DNA from 2 places in the Kytococcus schroeteri genome. Region 1 is predicted to be linked to the other one. Evidence: predicted binding sites of a transcription regulator. Region 1 holds the regulator's gene; the other holds the start of a gene.

Region 1 (7,612 bases):
ACCGAGGTGGTGGTGACCAACCCGAGCGAGTTCCCCGCCGGCAAGGTGGCCAGCATCACCGAGCCCGTGGTCAAGGCCACCATCCTCACGCCGAGCGAGTTCATCGGCTCGGTCATGGAGCTGTGCCAGAACCGGCGCGGCACCCTCGGTGGCATGGACTACCTCTCCGAGGACCGCGTGGAGATGCGCTACACGCTGCCGCTGGCCGAGATCGTCTTCGACTTCTTCGACAACCTGAAGTCCCGCACCAAGGGCTACGCGTCCTTCGAGTACTCCGAGGCGGGCTCGCAGGAGGCCGACCTGGTGAAGGTGGACATCCTGCTGCAGGGTGACCAGGTGGACGCCTTCAGCTCCATCGTGCACAAGGACAAGGCCTACGCCTATGGCGTGGAGATGGCCGGCAAGCTCAAGGAGCTCATCCCCCGCCAGCAGTTCGAGGTGCCCATCCAGGCCGCCGTGGGTTCGCGCATCATCGCCCGCGAGACCATCCGTGCCATCCGCAAGGACGTGCTCTCCAAGTGCTACGGCGGTGACATCAGCCGCAAGCGCAAGCTGCTGGAGAAGCAGAAGGAGGGCAAGAAGCGCATGAAGATGGTGGGCACGGTGGAGGTGCCGCAGGAGGCCTTCATCGCGGCGCTCAGCCAGGACGGCGAGAAGGGCAAGGACTCCAAGTGAGCACCGACCGCGACGCCGTCGGCGGTGGTCTTCGGCCCGAGGGGGCGCCCCGCAAGGGGGCGGCGGCCGCGGCCGGGGCGGCGCTGGAGCACGCCGGGGTCTCCCGCAGCGACGCCGAGCGCCTGCCCGACGGTCGGCTCAAGCGCGTCACCCGCTCCTACGTGGTCCGCGGCGAGCGCCCGGACCCGCGCCACGCGCAGGCGTGGGAGAAGCACGCCGACCGCCTCGTGGTGGAGCCGCCGCGCACCACCGAGCCGCTCTCGGTGGACCCGGCCTTCCGCTTCGACGCCGAGGCCGTCTTCGGTCGCCGTGCGCCGCTGGTGGTGGAGATCGGTGCCGGGTCCGGCGACGCCGTGGCCGCCCACGCGGCCGCGCACCCGGAGACGGACCACGTCGCCATCGAGGTGTGGCACCCCGGGGCCGCGCAGATCGTCAGCCAGCTGGCGCACGCCGGGCTCGAGAACGTGCGGGTCATGGAGGTCGACGCCGCGCGCGCGTTCGCCACGATGTTCCAGCCCGGCTCGCTGGCCGAGGTGTGGACCTTCTTCCCCGACCCCTGGCCCAAGGCCAAGCACCACAAGCGCCGCCTGGTGAGCCCGGCCCTGGCCGACGACGTGGTGCGCACCCTGCAGCCGGGCGGTGTGTGGCGCCTGGCCACCGACTGGGCGGACTACGCGTGGTGGATGCGTGACGTGGTGGAGGCCTGCGAGGGCCTGGAGAACCCGTACGCCGGGGAGCGTCCCTCGCCGGAGGACCCGGCGGGGGCGGACCGGGGTGGGTTCGCGCCGCGGTTCGACGAGCGGCCGCTCACGCGCTTCGAGCGCAAGGGCCTGGGGGTGGACCGCACCGTGCGTGACGTGGTGGGCCGTCGGGTCTGAGGTCCTGACCGGGCGGGGGGGGAGTGTGCGCCTCAGAAGGAGTCGCGCACGTGCACCTGGCTGCCGCCGAAGAGCTGCCAGAAGTCGTCCTCACCGTCGGCGAGCCCGGCCTGGCGGGCCGCACCCAGGGTCTGGCTGCCGCTCCACACCGCCGCGAAACCATGGGACGTGAAGCGCACCGTCGGCTCCCTGCCCTCGAGCTGCTCCACGGTGGCCTGCCCATCGCGCTGGGCGAGCGTTTACTGGCCCCCGGTGAACGCCGCCTCGCCGCCGGGGAAGAGGGGGCCGCGGCGGGTGAGGGGACCGTTGTGCTCGAGGGCCCAGGCCTCGTAGGTGTCGACGACGACGGGCAGGTCGGCGGGGGGCGCGCCGCAGCGTCGCGTGCCTCGGCGCGATGCCAGCGAGGGCCGCCAGCGGCACCTCGGTCTCGTCGTCGTAGGTGGTCACCACCTCGTGGCCCAGCGAGCGGTAGGCACCCGGGGCGGTGGCTTCAGGGTGGAGACCACGGCGCCCCAGCCGCGAGCCTCGTCGGTGAGGGTGCGCACCAGACGGGCCGCGAGCCCCTGGCCGCGGTGCTCCGGTGCCACCTTGACCCCGGCGATTCCGGCTGTCGGCAGCACCTGTCCCCACCACCACGAGGCGGACCGCTGGCAGGTGGCCGAGGCGACCACCCTGCCGCCGACCTCGGCCGCGGTGGCCGGGCGCCGCTGCGGGGTGGAGGTCATGCGGGGACGCTACGCGGCGGCCACCGGGGGAGCCACCGCTTTTCGGCTGGGAGAATCACCGCGTGCCACAGCTCCCCGACGGTGACCCCGCGCCGCACGACGGCCGCCTGCCCGCCGCCTCCCTCTCCGCGATGCGGGGCGGCACCTTCTCGCTCTACCTGCACGTGCCGTACTGCTCGGTGCGCTGCGGGTACTGCGACTTCAACACCTACACGCTCACCGAGCTGGGCGATGCGACGGGTGCCTCGCTGGCCACGTGGGTGGACGGTGTGGCCGCCGAGCTCGACCTGGCCGTCGACGTGCTCACCGCCGACGGGGGCGCGCCGCCGGTGGTGGACACCGTGTTCGTGGGCGGCGGCACCCCCTCGCTGCTGGGAGCCGATGACCTCGGCCGCGCGCTGGGGGTGGTGCGGCAGCGCTTCGAGGCGGCGCCGGACTGGGAGGTGACCACCGAGGCCAATCCCGACCAGGTGGACGAGGCGTTCACCACCGCCCTGGCCCGTGCCGGGTACACGCGGCTGTCGGTGGGCATGCAGTCCGCCGTGCCGCACGTGCTCGCCACGCTCGACCGCACCCACGACCCGCGCAACGTGGAGCGCGCGGTGGCCGCCGCGCAGTCCGCCGACCTGGCGGTGTCGGTGGACCTCATCCACGGCACGCCGGGCGAGTCACTGGCCGACTGGCGCACCAGCGTGGAGGCGGCCCTGGCGCTGCGGCCCGACCACGTCTCGGCCTACGCCCTCACCATCGAGGAGGGGACCGCCCTGCACCGCCGGGTGGCGCGCGGGGAGCTGCCCCGGCCCAGCGAGGACGACCAGGCCGACAAGTACGAGCTGGCCGACGACCTGCTCACCGGTGCCGGGTACGCCTGGTACGAGCTCTCCAACTGGGCGCGCACCGAGCGCGGGCGGTGCCGCCACAACGAGCACTACTGGGACGGCGGGCACTGGTGGGGCGTGGGGCCCGGGGCGCACAGCCACGTGGGCGGTACCCGGTTCTGGAACGTCAAGCACCCGCGCGCCTGGGCCCAGCGCCTGGCGTCCGGTTCCCCGGCTGAGGCGCGGGAGGTGCTCACACCCGAGCAGGTGACCGAGGAGCGGGTGATGCTCGGCATCCGCCGCCGGGAGGGGCTGCCCGTGGAGGACGTGCCCGACGCCGGGCGGCAGGCGGTGGCCGGTCTCGTGGCCGCGGGGCTGCTCGAGGGCGTGCCCGCAGTGCGCGACCGGCGGTTGGTCCTCACCCGTCGGGGCCGGTTGCTCGCCGACCGCGTGACCTGGGGGCTGCTCGGCCTCTGAGGAGTGATCGGGCGCCTCGGGCCCCCATATGGGAACGCCGCGGGGCGGCCGACCGGGTGGTCGACCGCCCCGCGGCGTGGGGAACCGGTGCGTCAGTCCAGGATCTTGATCTCGACGGGGTAGCGGTACGGCTCCCCGTGGTTGGCCTTGAGTGTGGCGCTGATGGTCCACCAGAGATAGATGCCGGTGGCGAGGAGAGCGAGCGGGACCAGGAGGAACAGGGCCAGGCCGAAGGTGAGAGGCGCCACCACGAAGAGGCCGAACCCGAGCGTGACGAAGACGATGGTGGCCACGACGTGGAAGTTGAACGACCCGGCGGCGGCGCGGCGCACGAAGGGGTCGCGGTCCTTGTACACCAGCCACACGATGAGCGGCCCGACGAAGGGCAGGAGGCCACCGGACAGCACCCACGAGATGATGCCGGACAGGTGGCAGAACATGGCCACGAGGCGGTCGGAGTCGGACTTCTGGCCGGCGGCGGCATGCGTCCCGTTCCAGCCGGGGCCGCTCGCGCCGGGCTGACCGGGGCCGCCCTGCCGGGGTCCGCCGCCGGCGAAGGTGTCGTCCGGGGTGCTGCCACCGGACAGGGCCGAGGAGTCTGCCGAGGAGTACGACGGGCCGGTGCTCCCGTTCGGGGGAGGGGGTGGTGTGGTCATGCCCCCAGCATGACCATATCCGGCCGCGGGCGGCGCCCCTCCCGCAGGCGGATCTGTGGACCACCGTGACCTTCCCCGGGCGGGGGATCAGCCCAGCGGCACCTCGCCCACGGTGACGAAGTCGATGAGCTCCTCCACCCGCCCCAGCAGCTCGGGCTCGAGGTCGGTGTAGTCGTCCACGGTGGCCAGGATGCGCTTCCACCCGCGCGCCACGTCGGCCTGTGTGGCGTGCGGCCACCCCAGCTCGGCGAGGATGCCGTGCTTCCACGAGGTGCCCTTGGGGATCACGGGCCACTGCGTCCACCCGAGCTGCTGGGGGCGCACGGACTGCCACACGTCCACGTACGGGTGGCCCACGATCTTCACGTGGCGGGCGTAGCGCGGGGTGGCCCGTGCCTCCTCCACCACGCGCCACTCCTTGGTGCCGGGCACGAGGTGGTCCACCAGCACCCCCATCCGGCGGTCGGCGGTGGGTCGGAACTCCTCGATGACGGCACGCAGGTCGTCCACGCCGTCGAGCATCTCCACCACCACGCCCTCCACGCGCAGGTCGTCACCCCACACCTTCTCCACGAGCTCGGCGTCGTGCCGTCCCTCCACGAAGATGCGCGATCCGACCGCCACCCGTGCCGGGGCATCGGCGACGGCGCGGCTTCCGCTGCGGGTCCGCGCGGGCGCGGTCGCGCGCGCAGCCGCCCTCGGGGCCACCAGGGTGACCGGCTGCCCGTCGATCCAGAAGCCCGGGCCCAGGGGGAAGGCCTTGGTGCGGCCGCGCCCGTCCTCCGGGTGCACCACGTGCTCGCCGCCCGCCTTCTCCACCGAGACCACGGCGCCCACCCACCCGGTGGTCACGTCCTCCACGACCGTGCCGGGCACCGCCTCGACCTCGCGGCTGCGCCCGCGCGGGGGACGCTTCCAGTCGCCGGCCAACACGTCCGATCCGTACCTGTCCATGGGGGCAGAGGGTACGGCGCCGGTCTGCCCGGGCGGCGTAGACTGGCACTTGGTGTGCCGGAGTGCCAGCGGCCCCGGGCCGGAGGTCCGCGCACGCCGTCACCGGACCGATGCCGAGACCCGTCAGGAGGAGTCGATGTCCTCGGAACGCCGCCTGCAGGTGCTGCGCGCCATCGTGGAGGACCACGTGCGCACCTCCGAGCCCGTGGGCTCGCGCAGCGTGCTGGAGCGGCACGGCATCGGGGTCTCGGCGGCCACCATCCGCAACGACATGGCCATCCTCGAGGCCGAGGGGCTCATCCAGGCACCCCACACCTCCGCCGGGCGCGTGCCCACCGACGCCGGGTACCGCCGCTTCGTGGACACCATCAGCAAGGTGCCCCGCCTCACGCCGGCCGAGCGCCGCGCCATCCGCGACTTCCTGGCCGACCCCATGGACCTCGACGACGTCGTGGAGCGCACCGTCCGGCTGCTGGCCGCCCTGACCCGCCAGGTGGCCGTGGTGCAGTACCCCTCCCTGACCCGTTCCGCACTGCAGCACGTGGAGCTGGTGCCGATGGGGCCGCGCACCATGGTGGTGATCATCACCGACAGCGGCCGGGTGGAGCAGCGCCTGGTGGACCTGCCCGAGGGCACCGGCCCGGAGGAGCTGCGCCGCCTGCGCGACCGGGTCAACGGCGCGGCGGCGGGCCGCACCTTCGAGGACGCCCGGGCCGCCCTGGCCGCCGCCACTGAGGAGTCGCCCGCCGACCCGGCGCTCGCCGAGCTGTGCCAGGTGGTCGCCGGAACGCTGGCCGAGGAGCGCGAGGAGCGCCTGGCCCTGGCCGGCACCTCGAGCCTGGTGCGCAACACCACGGACTTCGGCGGGTCGCTGGAGACGGTGATCTCCGCCTTGGAGGAACACGTGGTGCTGTTGCGGTTGTTGCAGTCCGCGGACCCGACCGAGGCGCCGACCGGCCGTACCCCCGCCGTGGCCGTCTCCATCGGGACCGAGCACGACCACAGCGGCCTGCAGACCACCTCCGTGGTGGCCAGCACCTACGGGCAGGAGGGCGTCGGTTCCCTCGGCGTCCTGGGTCCCACCCGCATGGACTACCCCGGCACGATGGGGGCGGTCCGCGCCGTGGCCGCGTACCTGTCCGAGGTGCTCGAGCACCGGTGAGCACCGGCACGTCCCAGACCACCGCCCCCGAACCATCAGCCGCCGGACACCCCGGCGCGGAGAGCGCATGAACGACTACTACGAGACCCTCGGAGTTTCCCGCGACGCCAGCGCGGAGGAGATCAAGAAGGCCTACCGCCGCAAGGCGCGCCAGCTGCACCCCGACGTGGCCCCCGGCCGCGAGGACGAGTTCAAGGCCGTCGCCCAGGCCTACGACGTGCTCGGCGACGCCGCCAAGAAGGCCGCCTACGACCGTGGCCAGGACCCCTACGGCGACCCGACGGCCGGGTTCGGCGGTGCCGGGGGAGCGTTCACCTTCAGCGACATCATGGACGCCTTCTTCGGTGGCCAGGCCGGGGCGGCCGGACCGCGCTCGCGCCAGCAGCCGGGGCAGGACGCCCTGGTGCGCCTGGACGTCCCGCTGCGCACGGCGGTCTTCGGCGACACCGAGGACCTCACAGTGGAGACCGCCGTGCTGTGCTCGGTCTGCGGCGGTGACGGCTGCGCCCCCGGCACCGGCACACGCACCTGCGACCTGTGCCACGGTCAGGGCCACGTGCAGCAGGTGCAGCGCTCCTTCCTCGGCCAGGTGATGACCACCCGGCCGTGCGGCACCTGCCAGGCCACCGGTGAGGTCATCGTGGAGCCGTGCACCGACTGCCACGGCGACGGCCGCGTGCGCGAGCGCCGCACGCTCAAGGTCAAGGTGCCTGCGGGCGTGGACACCGGCACCCGCATCCAGCTGGCCGGCCAGGGCGAGGTGGGCCCCGGCGGCGGGCCGGCGGGGAGCCTCTACGTCGAGGTGAACGTGGAGCCCGACGCGACCTGGACCCGCGAGGGTGACGACCTGCACTGCTCGGTGGAGCTGCCGATGACGGCCGCGGCCCTGGGCACGCGCACCCCGGTGGAGACCTTCGACGGCACCGAGCAGGTGGAGGTCCCCGCCGGCACCCAGCACGGGGCCGTGTTCACGCTGCGCGGGCTGGGCGTGGGCCACCTGCGTCGGGAGGGGCGCGGCGACGTGCACGTGCACGCCCAGGTGGTGACGCCCACGCGCCTGGACTCCCGGCAGAAGGAGCTGCTCCACGAGCTGGCCCGGCTGCGCGGCGAGGAGCAGGCGACCGGCACGATCACGTCGGTGTCCGAGCAGGGCGGCTTCTTCGGGCGCCTGCGCGACGCGTTCTCGGGCCGCTGATGACGCTGCCGCTCTTCCTCGCCGACGGCCCCTTGGCCGGGGTGGGGGAGTCCCTCACGCTCTCCGGGGACG
Region 2 (7,612 bases), on a different contig from region 1:
CCGCGCCGCCGTGGCCCGGATGCCGCGGGCCCCCGGCTCCAGCTCGGCCGCCCGCTCCGCCTCCGCCGCGGCATCCTGGAAACGCCCCCGCTGGGCCAGGGACTGCGCCCACACGTGGTGGGCCGACGCGGTGTCGGGATGGTCGGCCAGGAGGCGCGCCACCGCCTCGTCCAGCGCGGTGTGCTCGCCCCGCGTGGCCAGGTGGAACAGCTCCACCACGCGGGGGTCGTCCTTGGCCAGCCCCGCGTCGGCCAGGTGCTCCACCAGCCGGGCCGACCGCGGCACCCCCTGGAGCACCTGCGGGTCGTCCGCGGCGCAGCGCAGGGCCTCGCGGGCGTGGTGGAGCGCCCCTGGCACGTCCCCGGACCGCTCGAGAGCCACCGCCATCACATCGTGGGCCAGCGCACTGCGCGGGTCGATGTCCAGGCCCTCCCGGGCCACCTGCTGGGCCTCCTGGGGGCGCTGCTGGTCGAGCAGGAGGTTGGCCAGGTTGACCCGCCCCACGACCCAGCCCGGCTCCCGGCGCACCACCTCTCGGGCCGCGTGCTCGGCCGCCCCCAGGTCCCCCCGCCGAGAGTGCAGCGCCGTCCACGCGGTCTGCAGGGAGACCGCGTCCGGATACGCGTCCGTCAGCGACTGCAGCACCCGGGCGGCCTCGTCGAGCAGCCCCTCCTCCATGAACGCCCGCACCTGCCGGCGCCGCGGGTCGCCATCCACGCCCGGACCGGTCGGCCGCAGGTACTCCTGCTCCCGCTCGAGGCCCTGCCGCGCCTGCGCGTGCTCCGGGTCCCGGGCCAGCACCTCGCGGTAGGCCCGCTCGGCCAGGGCGGGGTCCACCACGGAGACCGCACGCCCCAGGGCCAGGTGCGCCGCGGGGTCGGCCCCGTCGAGCCGCACCGCCTCGATGCCGGCACGTCGCGCGTTGCCCAGGTCACCCAGGCCCCGCAGCGCATAGGCGTACATCTGGTGCACCGGCGACCAGTCCGGCCGCACCCGGTGCAGGTCGTCCAGCGCCACCCGGGCCGCGGACCACTGCCGGTTCTGCAGGAGCGTCTCGGCCAAGCAGCGCAGCGGGTTCACCCCCTGGGGGTCCAGGGCCACGGCCCGGCGCGCGGCCTCCTCGGCCTCCCGCGGCTGCTGGGTCGCGCGGAGGTGCCAGGCGGAGGTGACGTGGAACAGGGGGTCGTGGGCGTGGGTGGGGGCCAGACGGTCCAGGAGCTGCTCGAGCTCGGCGAACCGGTGCTGGGCCATGAGCTGCTCGCAGGTGCGCATGTCCATCGGGTCCATGGGGCGAGATTCGCACCACTACCGCCGGCCACCCCTCATCCCGGTGGTGGACCGTGCGCCCGGCGCCGCTCGCCACCGCTCCCGCACGCCGACGGGCGGCCCCTCCCGCAGGAGGAACCGCCCGTCGTCAGCCGCGGGCGCGGGGCCCGGCAGCCGGTGGGATCAGAAGCCCATGCCGCCCATGCCACCCATGTCGCCCATGTCGGCGCCGGCAGCGGCCTTGTTGTTGTCCGGCTTCTCGGCCACGATCGCCTCGGTGGTGAGGAAGAGCGCGGCGATGGAGGCGGCGTTCTGCAGCGCGGAACGGGTCACCTTGGCCGGGTCGATGATGCCCTCGGCGATCATGTCGACGTACTCACCGGTAGCGGCGTTGAGGCCCTCGCCCGGCTTCAGGGAGCGGACCTTCTCCGCCACGACGCCGCCCTCGAGGCCGGCGTTCACGGCGATCTGCTTCAGCGGGGCGCTGGAGGCCACGCGGACGATCTCGGCACCGGTGGCCTCGTCGCCCTCGAGGGACAGGCCCTCGAACGCCTTCGTGGCGGCCTGCAGCAGGGCCACGCCACCACCGGCGACGATGCCCTCCTCCACGGCGGCCTTGGCGTTGCGCACGGCGTCCTCGATGCGGTGCTTGCGCTCCTTGAGCTCCACCTCGGTGGCCGCGCCGGCCTTGATGACGGCCACGCCACCGGCCAGCTTGGCGAGGCGCTCCTGCAGCTTCTCGCGGTCGTAGTCCGAGTCGGAGTTCTCGATCTCGGCGCGGATCTGCTTCACGCGACCCTGCACCTGGGCGTCGTCGCCAGCGCCGTCCACGATGGTGGTCTCGTCCTTGGTGACGACGACCTTGCGGGCGGTGCCCAGCATGTCGAGCTCGGCGTTCTCCAGGGTCAGGCCGACCTCCTCGGAGATGACCTGACCGCCGGTGAGGATGGCCATGTCGCCCAGCATCGCCTTGCGGCGGTCACCGAAGCCCGGGGACTTCACGGCGACGGACTTGAAGTTGCCGCGCACCTTGTTGACGATCAGCGTGGCCAGGGCCTCGGCCTCGACGTCCTCGGCGATGATCACCAGCGGCTTGCCGGACTGCATGACCTTCTCCAGCAGCGGCAGCAGGTCCTTGATGGCGCCGATCTTGGAGTTCACCAGCAGGATGTAGGGGTCCTCGAAGACCGCCTCCATGCGCTCGGTGTCGGTGACGAAGTAGGGCGAGATGTAGCCCTTGTCGAAGCGCATGCCCTCGGTCAGCTCGAGGTCGATGCCGAAGGTGTTGCTCTCCTCGACCGTGATGACGCCCTCCTTGCCGACCTTGTCCATCGCCTCTGCGATGACCTGACCGATCTCGGGGTCGGCGGCGGAGATGGACGCGGTGGACGCGATCTGGTCCTTGGTGTCGATCTCCTTGGCCATGGCGAGCAACTCGTCGGAGACGGCCTGGGTGGCCTTCTCGATGCCGCGCTTCAGGCCCATCGGGTTGGCGCCGGCGGCCACGTTGCGCAGGCCCTCGCGGACCATGGCCTGGGCCAGCACGGTGGCGGTGGTGGTGCCGTCACCCGCGACGTCGTCGGTCTTCTTGGCGACCTCCTTGACCAGCTCGGCGCCGATGTGCTCGTACGGCTCGTCGAGCTCGATCTCCTTGGCGATGGACACACCGTCGTTGGTGATGGTGGGGGCGCCCCACTTCTTCTCCAGCACGACGTTGCGGCCCTTGGGGCCGAGCGTCACCTTCACGGCGTCGGCAAGGGTGTTCATGCCGCGCTCGAGGCCGCGACGGGCCTCCTCGTTGAACGCAATGGTCTTGGCCATCGGTGGTTTCCTCCCACACGCGTAGCGGATGACCACCGGTCGCCCGCGACGGACGGGGTCGCCCCGCGCGGTGCGGACCGCCCGGCATCGACCCCTCGACCTGTGGTCGGTGTCTTTCACCCGGGTCGGCTCCGTGGCGACCGGCCGGGCCGGACGGGGGCACTCTCCTCGTCCTGCTGGCCCTGCGACCTGTCACTCGGAGCCGCCGAGTGCCAAGTGCGATTCTGGCACTCGCCCCCGGAGAGCGCAAAGCGCGGGGCGCGGGCCTCCTGCCGCCCCGCCCGGCACGCCCGCGCGACTCGGCCGCACGGCCGATCAGTGGGAGGATCGCCCCATGCCGACTCCTGACGCCGTGCGCCTCCTCCTGCTCGACGCCGATGCCGTGATCCAGCGCATGCCCGACGGCTGGAAGGACGAGGCCATCACCCTCCTGGCCACCGGGTGGGGCGCCCCGGCCGACCGCGTGGCCGACGACCCCGCGCTGTGGGGCCGCGCCCAGGCCGTGCTCGACGAGGTCTTCGTGGCCGAGGTGTTCCTGCTCACCGGGCAGGAGACCGACCTGACCTTCCCGGAGACCATCGCCGGCATCCTGGAGGGCCACGGCAACTCCACCGACGCCGAGCAGGTGGCCCGCCTGTGGCACCGCACCGAGCCGCTGGCCGAGGAGCGGGCGATGGTGGCCACCGCCCGCCAGGGCGGGGTGCGCGTGGCCATGGCCACCAACCAGCAGCCGCATCGCGCGGCCTGGCTCACCGACAGCGGCGCCTTCGCCGACCTGGCCGACGAGGTCTACACCTCCTCGCGCCTGGGCGTGGCCAAGCCGGAGCCGGACTTCTTCCGGGCGATCCTGCGCGCCGAGGCCGAAGCCGGGCACCCGGTGGAGCCGGGCGAGGTGGTCTTCGTGGACGACCGCGCGGACAACGTCGAGGGGGCGGCCGCCATCGGCATCCGGGCGCGGCAGTACCACTTCACCCAGGGCGTCGAGGCCTTCCGCGAGGTGCTGGAGTCCACCGGGGTGCTCGATGGGGCCGCCCACGCCGACGCGACGCACGACGGACCCGCCCCCACCGCCTGACGTGCTCTTCGGCGACGAGCTGCTCCCCCGCCCCGCGCAGGAGGTGTCCCCGGGCTGCCACTGGGTGCCGGGGTGGCTCACCGCCGAGCAGCAGTGCTGGCTCGTGCGTCACCACGCCGACTGGGCAGCCGGCCCGGTGCCCGCGCACGCCCCAGAGGTCCACGGTGGACGCATGCGCGTGACGATGGTGCCCTTCGGCTGGGTGTGGACGGCCCGGGGGTACGCGGCGCTCGACCCCGCATCGGGCGCCGTGCCGCTGCCCGTGCCGGCCTGGATGACGCGCCTGTACCACCGCGCCCTCGTGGCCACCGGGTGGCGGCGGGCGGACGAGGACCCCGGTCCCGCCCCGGACGCGGCGCTGCTCAACCACTACGCACCCGGCACGTCGATGGGGATGCACCGCGACGCCGACGAACGCACCGAGGACCCCGTGGTGAGCCTCTCGGTGGGGGACGCGTGCACCTTCCGCTTCGGCAACACCACCACCCGCACCCGGCCGTGGACCGACCTGCGTCTGGAGGGAGGCGACCTCGTGGTCTTCGGCGGGGCGGCCCGCCGCGCCTTCCACGGGGTGCCGGCCGTCCACGGGGGCACCGCACCGGGACCCGTGGCCGCCGAGCAGGAGCGGGTGGGACTGCCGGGGCGCCTGAACCTCACCCTGCGCGTGACGGGGATGCAGCGGTGAGCGCCCGTCGGCCCGCCGTCCCGGCCGGCTCCGAGGTGGTGGTGGGCGCCGACGGGCTGGCCCGCACGCCGTGGGCCGAGGGCAGCGACCTGCTGCGCCACTACTACGACACCGAGTGGGGCCTGCCGGTGCGCGACGAGACCGGGCTGTTCGAGCGGCTCAGCCTGGAGGCCTTCCAGTCCGGCCTGTCGTGGGCCACCATCCTGCGCAAGCGCCCCGCCTTCCGGGAGGCCTTCGCCGGGTTCGACGCCGAGGCGGTGGCGGCCTTCGGCCCGGCCGAGGTCGAGCGCCTCATGGCCGACGACCGCATCGTGCGCAACCGGCGCAAGATCGAGGCGACCATCGGCAACGCCCGGGCCACCCTCGCGCTGCGACAGGACGGCGGGCTGGTGGACCTCCTCTGGTCCCATCAGCCCGCCGAGACCCCGCATCCGCTGCGGGTGGCCGAGGTGCCCACGCGGTCGGCGGAGTCGGTGGCGCTGTCGAAGGCGCTCAAGCAGCGCGGCTTCGCCTTCGTGGGGCCCACGACGATGTACGCGCTGATGGAGGCCGTCGGGATGGTGGACACCCACCTGCTGGGGTCCCACAGGCGCGGGTGCAGCGGCCTCTGGCCGGACTGAGGTCAGTCCTCGCCGCGCTGGACCTGCTCGGCCCGCTGGCGCAGGGCGTGGGTGACGCGGGCTCCGCCGCCGCGCTGCGCCACGTCCCGCATCGCGCGGGCGAGCCGGGCCAGCTCGGCCCGGCGCTCGGCCTCCGCCGCCTCGTCGCGGGCCCGCTGCCGCTTGAGCTCACCGCGCGCCAGGACCAGGCCGAGCACGACGCCCCAGATGAGCTTGTCGTGGTCCAGCACCCACAGGATCACCGGCTTCAGCGGCGCCAGCCAGGCGAACAGCCACGACAGGTCCGGCCAGGGGATGTCCGGCAGGTCGGGCCGCGGGATGCGGGGTAGGTCCGGCCACGGGATCCGGGGCCAGTGGATGTCGGGCCAGGGGATGCGGGGCCAGGGGATGTCCGGCAGGTCCGGCAGGAAGTGCTCCAGCCACGCGATGATGCGGTCGACGAGCGGGCCGAACAGCAGCACGAGCAGCGGCCAGACCAGCCAGCCGAGCTTCATCACCAGGAAGCGGGCGGCCGCCACCCGGGGGCGCCGGGAGCGGAGCGCCTGGAAGCGCTCGGCACGGCTGCCGGCCGGCGGTGTGAGCCCCACGGTGCGGGCGATGGCGGACGGCCCCGGGACCGCTCCGGCGCCAGGCACGAGGTCCATGTCGTAGGGCCGCCCGCGGGCGTGGCGCACCTCGAGGGTGGCGCCGCTGGTGAACGGGGTGCCCCGGCGCTCCTCGAGCGTCCACCCGGCGTTGGCCAGGGCGCCGCTGGTGGCGCGGATCCGCAGCACGCCGTCGTCCTCGGCCCGGCCCACGCACGTGCCGTCGACGACGAGCCAGGCCTTCTTCTCCGGCCAGCTCTTGTGGAAGCGCCCCTCCACGTGGTGCCCGTGCACCACGGTGGACCAGCGCTCAGCCTCCTCGTAGGCGGTGGCCTCGTCCTCGGCCGTGGCCCCCGCCGCGTCGTCGCCGACCGCCGCGGACTGGTCCTGCGTCATGCCTTCGGGCTCCTGGCCCGTCGCGCCCTCGGCGCGCTCCGCCCCCACCGAGGCGGTCAGTGGCCGCGGGCGCGGGTGCGCGCCTGCAGACGGGTGCTGTGCCGGGCGTCGCGCTGGCGGCGCAGGCGCTTGACCAGCAGCGGGTCCGCAGCCAGGGCGGCCTCGGTGTCCAGCAGCTGGTTGAGGCGCTGGTAGTACTGCGTGGTGGTGAGGCCGAACAGCTCGCGGATCTCCTGCTCCTTGGCGCCGGCGTAGCGCCAGGCCTGTCGCTCGAAGGCGAGGATCTCGCGGTCCCGGGCGGACAGCTCCCCCGCGGCCCCGGTCGTCTGCTCAACTGCTCCCATGGGGGCCAGTCTACCGGCGAACCACATGCGTGTGATTCGCCCGCGGGGCGTCCGCCCGCGCCAGGGTGGGCCCTCACACGAGGCCGTCGACCACCCATCGCCGGACCCAGACCCGCACCGGTGCGGATCTCGACTGCCCACCTCTCCCAGACCCGCACCGGTGCGGATCTCGACAGTCGACTTGCGCACCGGTGCGGAGTTCGGACCGGTGGCAGGACGAGATCAGCACCGGTGCGGAACCGGCCCCGGCGGCACGACGTACCGTGGCCCGCGTGAACGACGCCCCCACCTTCGCCGGCAGGGTCCACGAGTCCTGGGTGCCGGCGCTCGAACCCGCCGCCGAGACCCTCGCCGGGCTGGGCGTCTTCCTCCGCGAGGAGATCGCCGCCGGCCGGGGCTACCTCCCGGCCGGCGAGAACGTGCTGCGCGCCTTCTCCCTGCCGCTGGACCGGGTGCGCGTGCTGGTGGTGGGCCAGGACCCGTACCCCACCCCCGGGCACGCCGTGGGGCTGAGCTTCTCCGTGGCCCCCGAGGTGCAGCCCGTGCCCCGCAGCCTGGCCAACATCTTCACCGAGCTCGTGGACGACACCGGCTGCGAGCGCCCCACCCGCGGCGACCTCTCCCCGTGGTTCCACCAGGGCGTGCTACTGCTCAACCGCTGCCTCACCGTGCAGCCAGGCGAGGCGGGGTCGCACCGCGGCCGCGGCTGGGAGCAGGTCACCGAGCTGGCCATCCGCGCCCTGGCCGAGCGCGCCCGCGACGGCCAGCCCATGGCGGCCATCCTCTGGGGCCGCGACGCCCGCAACCTGGCGCCCCACCTT

Evidence for each region. Region 1 encodes HrcA, which represses chaperone genes, less so after heat shock. Its sites were predicted from a motif close to TTNGCACTCGNNNNNNNCGAGTGCNAA; they were not measured.
Region 2: the regulator HrcA is predicted to act here: its motif matches at 3,277-3,303, upstream of groL (chaperonin GroEL).

What each region holds. Positions count from the first base shown of each region.
Region 1 covers NZ_JBHLVH010000004.1:23,483-31,094, reverse strand. The annotation lists gene lepA (translation elongation factor 4) at 1-675, shown strand, start outside; gene trmB (tRNA (guanosine(46)-N7)-methyltransferase TrmB) at 672-1,553, shown strand; gene ACFFHC_RS01880 (hypothetical protein) at 1,586-1,762, opposite strand; gene ACFFHC_RS01875 (GNAT family N-acetyltransferase) at 1,997-2,278, opposite strand; gene hemW (radical SAM family heme chaperone HemW) at 2,341-3,573, shown strand; gene ACFFHC_RS01865 (DUF4870 domain-containing protein) at 3,666-4,229, opposite strand; gene ACFFHC_RS01860 (DUF3097 family protein) at 4,317-5,183, opposite strand; gene hrcA (heat-inducible transcriptional repressor HrcA) at 5,320-6,345, shown strand; gene dnaJ (molecular chaperone DnaJ) at 6,413-7,540, shown strand; gene ACFFHC_RS01845 (16S rRNA (uracil(1498)-N(3))-methyltransferase) at 7,540-7,612, shown strand, end outside.
Region 2 covers NZ_JBHLVH010000027.1:136,467-144,078, forward strand. The annotation lists gene ACFFHC_RS10860 (tetratricopeptide repeat protein) at 1-1,287, opposite strand, end outside; gene groL (chaperonin GroEL) at 1,450-3,087, opposite strand; gene ACFFHC_RS10870 (HAD-IA family hydrolase) at 3,422-4,162, shown strand; gene ACFFHC_RS10875 (alpha-ketoglutarate-dependent dioxygenase AlkB family protein) at 4,164-4,847, shown strand; gene ACFFHC_RS10880 (DNA-3-methyladenine glycosylase I) at 4,844-5,467, shown strand; gene ACFFHC_RS10885 (hypothetical protein) at 5,470-6,447, opposite strand; gene ACFFHC_RS10890 (DUF3263 domain-containing protein) at 6,504-6,791, opposite strand; gene ACFFHC_RS10895 (uracil-DNA glycosylase) at 7,064-7,612, shown strand, end outside.